2 regions of the Streptomyces sp. NPDC037301 genome follow, and region 1 is predicted to be linked to the other one. Evidence: riboswitches for the same ligand, from Rfam matches in the RefSeq annotation. Region 1 holds a riboswitch; the other holds the start of a gene.
What was found. A riboswitch is a leader RNA that binds a small molecule or an ion and turns the genes downstream of it on or off. The one in region 1 is predicted to bind glycine.

Region 1 (2,387 bases):
TAGCGGTGGGTGCGCTGAGCGATCGTCCGCAGCCCGTCCGGGCCGTGGTAGACGGCGTACATCCCGGCCATGACGGCGAGCAGCACCTGAGCGGTACAGATGTTGCTGGTGGCCTTCTCGCGGCGGATGTGCTGCTCGCGGGTCTGCAGGGCCAGCCGATATGCCTTGCTGCCGTCCGCGTCGACGGAAACACCGACGAGGCGGCCCGGCAGGCTGCGGGCGAACTTCTCGCGTACGGCCATGAAGCCTGCGTGCGGTCCCCCGAAACCCATCGGTACACCGAAGCGCTGCGTGGTACCGACCGCGATGTCCGCGCCCAGGTCGCCCGGTGAGGTGAGCAGGGTCAGGGCCAGCAGATCGGCGGCGACCGTGACGATCGCACCGAGCTCGTGGGCCTGCTCGATGACGGGCTTGATGTTCCGTACCGCCCCGGAGGCGCCCGGGTACTGCACCAGGACACCGAAGACGCCGCGCTCGGCGATCTCCGCCGGGATGCCGTCGGAGAGGTCGGCGACGACGACCTCGACACCGGTCGGCTCAGCGCGGGTCTCGATGACGGCGATCGTCTGCGGCAGGACATCGGCGTCGACCAGGAAGACACCGTTCTTGACCTTGCCGACACGCCGCGAGAGCGCCATGGCCTCGGCGGCTGCGGTGCCTTCGTCGAGCAGCGAGGCGCCTGAGGTGGGCAGCCCGGTCAGCTCGGCGACCATCGTCTGGAAATTGAGGAGCGCCTCCAGGCGGCCCTGCGAGATCTCCGGCTGGTACGGCGTGTAGGCCGTGTACCAGGCGGGGTTCTCCATGACGTTGCGGAGGATCACCGGCGGGGTGAAGGTGCCGTAGTAGCCGAGCCCGATCATCGGGGCCAGCACCTGGTTGCGGTCGGCGAGGGAGCGCAGCTCCGCCAGGACCTCGGCCTCGGTGCGGGCGGTCGGCAGCTGCAGCGCCTCCGCGCTCTTGATGACATCGGGCACCGCTGCCGCGGTCAGCTCGTCCAGCGAGCCGTAACCGATCTGAGCGAGCATCTTCGACTGCGCCTCGGCATCGGGACCGATGTGGCGCTGTTCGAACGGAATGCCCTGCTCCAGCTGGGAGAGCGGAGTGCGACGGGGGGTCATGGTGGAGGCCTCCTGGTCTGTCACGACCTGCGAGGGGCACCACGGCGCGGGTGCCCGAACGGCCTCCCCCTCTGTCATCTCAACCTGAGAGCTTCACCGGCGCGCCCTGCGGCGTACCAGCTTTCACCGTCGGTGAGGAAGGGAACCGTACCGGCACTCGGCCGCACGAAACCCGCCCTGCTTTCCAGAGTGACCTCGTCCGTGCGGTACGGGGGCCTGAGAGATTCCGGGGAGGATTTGCTCCTTCGGCGCCTTCGGATTCGCTCCGGAGGACTCTCCCGCACGGGGTCAGCAGCCATCACCAGCCTACCAGCGGGGTTCGCGGCGGAATTCTCGAGTGGCCAACCCCCCGGATCTGCACTTCTGTAGTGCTTGTGGAGTAGCCGCGACCAGTGGGAGGGACCGTGCAGACCGACATCGATCCGCGCAGCCTGATCGGCCGCAAAGCGTTCGACCGCAAGGGCACCAAGATCGGAACCGTGGACGAGGTGTACCTCGACGACGCGACCGGTGTGCCCGAGTGGGCGGCCGTACGTACCGGACTGTTCAGCCGGGACGCGTTCGTCCCGCTGGAACCCAGCGAATTCGTGGAGGATTCGCTCCGCGTCCCCTTCGACCGTGCGCTGATCAAGGACGCGCCAGACTTCGGCGTAGGCCGCCATCTCTCACCGGAACAGGAGCTCCAGCTCTACCGGCACTACGGTCTGGACTCCCCGCCCGAGGAGACCGGCCCGGACAGGGACTTCGGCAGACTGGCCGGCCAGGACGAGTAGTCCACCGGGTTCCGCACCAGCGGCAGCGGATCGGCCGGTTGCAGTTCCGGATCGTCGATGCGGAACGTACGCACCCGGCCGGGCGCCGATTCGGGTTCCTCGAACCGCACCGTCACCCGGCCGACACCGCTGCCCTGCACCCAGCCATAGCCGTAGGTGTCATGACGTACGTCGTGTCCGGCGGGCCAACGCCGCGCGGCGAGCTGCTCGGCGGTCTCCTGGACCTCCTCCCGCGCACCGTCCACCGGCTTGTCCCCGTCGCCCCCCACCGCTGTCTCCTCCTCGGCGGCTTCCCCGGTTGCGGCCTGCTCACCGGCGGCCTGGGCGAAGAGGTCTTCCTGCGTGTAGTCGGCAAGCCCCGTGACGCCCACCCCCAGGAGCCGTACTCCTCCGGTGGTGTCAACGGCCTCCAGGAGCCGTGCGGCGGCCTCCCGGACCACCGTGGGGTCGTCCGTGGGCCCACGCAGCGTCTCGGACCTCGTGAGCGTGGAGAAGT
Region 2 (2,387 bases), on a different contig from region 1:
GACCTGTGCCGGAATGTCCACTGCTTCCCCTTCTTGCCCGAGCCTTCCGGCAGAAGATTAACGTCCGGCCGCCTGGGCCCTCCGACCCCTCGCCCCCCAAGCCCTATGCGTCCGCGAACACGATCCGGCCCAGCTTCCCCGCCGCTTCCCGGTCCAGCAGCACCGCTGAAACGCACCCGGGCGGCAGCAGGCCGGTCTCGGTGTTCCGCAGCAACCTCCCCACCGCCCTGCGGTGCCGGGCGAACGCATATCCGGAGACCCCGCGTCCGCGCTCCCGCTGGCCCTCCCTCGCCGTCTGCGGTGTGACGTCGAGCAGGACGAGGTGGAGGACGCGGCCCCGGCGCCGCGCGTCACGGGCCAGCCAGCCGCGTACCCACGCCTGGGTTCCGCAGTCGTGGACGACGACGGACTCACCGGAGCGCAACGCCCGCCACAGTCCCCAGTAGTGGGCGACGCGAACAAGGGGGCGGTAGAGGGCGTACGGGATTAAACGGGGCATCAGCCCCGCCCAGCGGTCCCGGGTGTCCTGGGAGTCGATGGCACGGGCCGTTGTGACCGCCCGCCGGATGAGCGTCGATTTGCCGCTGCCGGGCAGCCCGGAGACCACCACCACGTCGCCCGCCGCGAAGTGCAGGCTGCGCGGGCTGCGCCCGGCCCGCTCCCGCAGATCCCTCACGACGGGCGCGTGCGTGCCGAGCGTCTCCGTGGCCGGAGCCCCTGGCTGTGCGGGCATCGCGCCATGCGCGACCCCCGCGGTCGTCGCGTACCGCTGCAACGTCATCGCCCTCCCCCTGTCGGGTCACCCCACGTATGCTCATGAAGTGTAAAGAAAAGGTAATGCGGCACAACCGTCCACGCCGCTGATTTCCCATGCGGGACCGGGGCCCCACTCCAGTGCGATGCATGCGATGATGGCCCGGCCAACTGCATAAAGGCCGCTTGAATCCGCGCGGGAGAGTTCCGGTCACTGCATGTGCCGGGCGCCGAAGGAGCAAGTTCCTCCCTTGAATCTCTCAGGCCCCGTACCGCGTGGATGAGGCAGATCTGAAAAGCGGGCCGCTCTGCGGCTCCACCCAAGGTGCAAGCCGAACCCTTCAGGGGCTCTCGGCGAACCTCTCAGGTTCCGATGACAGATGGGGAGGGATTGTCCTCGTCGTCATGCCCTGGGAGCCATATCCATGAGCACCGCCCCCCGTCTCACCGCCCTCGATGCCCTGCACCGTTCGCTGGGCGCGACCATGACCGACTTCGCGGGCTGGGACATGCCCCTGCGGTACGCCAGCGAGCGCGACGAGCACAACGCGGTGCGCACCAGGGCCGGCCTCTTCGACCTGTCGCACATGGGCGAGATCACCGTCACCGGCCCCGCGGCCGCGGCCTTCCTGAACTTCGCGCTGGTCGGCAACATCGGCACCGTAGCCGTGGGCCGCGCCCGCTACACGATGATCTGCGCCGAGGACGGCGGGATCCTGGACGACCTCATCGTCTACCGCCTGGGCGACACCGAATACATGGTCGTCGCCAACGCCGGGAACGCCCAGATCGTGCTGGACGCGCTGACCGCGCGGGCCGACGGCTTCGACGCCGAGGTGCGCGACGACCGCGACGCGTACGCGCTGCTCGCCGTCCAGGGCCCCGAGTCCCCCGCCATCCTGGCCTCCGTCACCGATGCCGACCTGGACGGTCTGAAGTACTACGCCGGTCTGCCCGGCACGGTCGCCGGTGTCCCCGCCCTGATCGCCCGTACCGGCTACACCGGCGAGGACGGCTTCGAGCTGTTCGTCGCCCCCGAGCACGCCGAACGCCTGTGGAAGGCCCTCACCGAGGCGGGCGCCTCCCGCGGCCTGATCCCGTGCGGGCTCTCCTGCCGCGACACGCTGCGCCTGGAGGCCGGCATGCCGCTCTACGGACACGAGCTGACCACCGAGCTGACCCCCTTCGACGCCGGCCTAGGCCGGGTCGTGAAGTTCGAGAAGGAGGGCGACTTCGTAGGCCGCAAGGCCCTCCAGGCCGCCGCCGAGCGTGCCGAGACCGCTCCGCCCCGCAAGCTGGTCGGGCTGATCGCCGAGGGCCGCCGGGTGCCGCGCGCCGGCTACCCCGTCGTCGCCGTGGGCGGGACCGGGCGCCAGGTCGTCGGCGAGGTCACCTCGGGCGCCCCGTCGCCCACCCTGGGCAAGCCGATCGCCATCGCGTACGTGGACGCCGCGCACGCCACGCCCGGTACCGCGGGCGTCGGAGTGGACATCCGGGGCAGCCACGAGCCGTACGAGGTCGTGGCGCTGCCGTTCTACAAGCGCCAGAAGTGACGTCCGCGCACCTCAGAAGTGACGCAGTCGCGTCTCACACCGTAAGACCACCGTTCATCAGCACTCCCCCGCGTACAGGAG

Region 2: it holds a riboswitch for glycine, as region 1 does, so the genes downstream of both, gcvT (glycine cleavage system aminomethyltransferase GcvT) here and gcvP (aminomethyl-transferring glycine dehydrogenase) in region 1, are expected to answer to the same signal.

Annotation. Positions count from the first base shown of each region.
Region 1 covers NZ_JBVJWD010000015.1:206,227-208,613, forward strand. The annotation lists gene gcvP (aminomethyl-transferring glycine dehydrogenase) at 1-1,118, opposite strand, end outside; glycine riboswitch at 1,313-1,409, opposite strand; gene ACZ7IB_RS24505 (PRC-barrel domain-containing protein) at 1,523-1,891, shown strand; gene ACZ7IB_RS24510 (DNA polymerase IV) at 1,816-2,387, opposite strand, start outside.
Region 2 covers NZ_JBVJWD010000002.1:558,510-560,896, reverse strand. The annotation lists gene ACZ7IB_RS05830 (enhanced serine sensitivity protein SseB) at 1-21, opposite strand, end outside; gene ACZ7IB_RS05825 (AAA family ATPase) at 104-781, opposite strand; glycine riboswitch at 941-1,038, shown strand; gene gcvT (glycine cleavage system aminomethyltransferase GcvT) at 1,179-2,306, shown strand.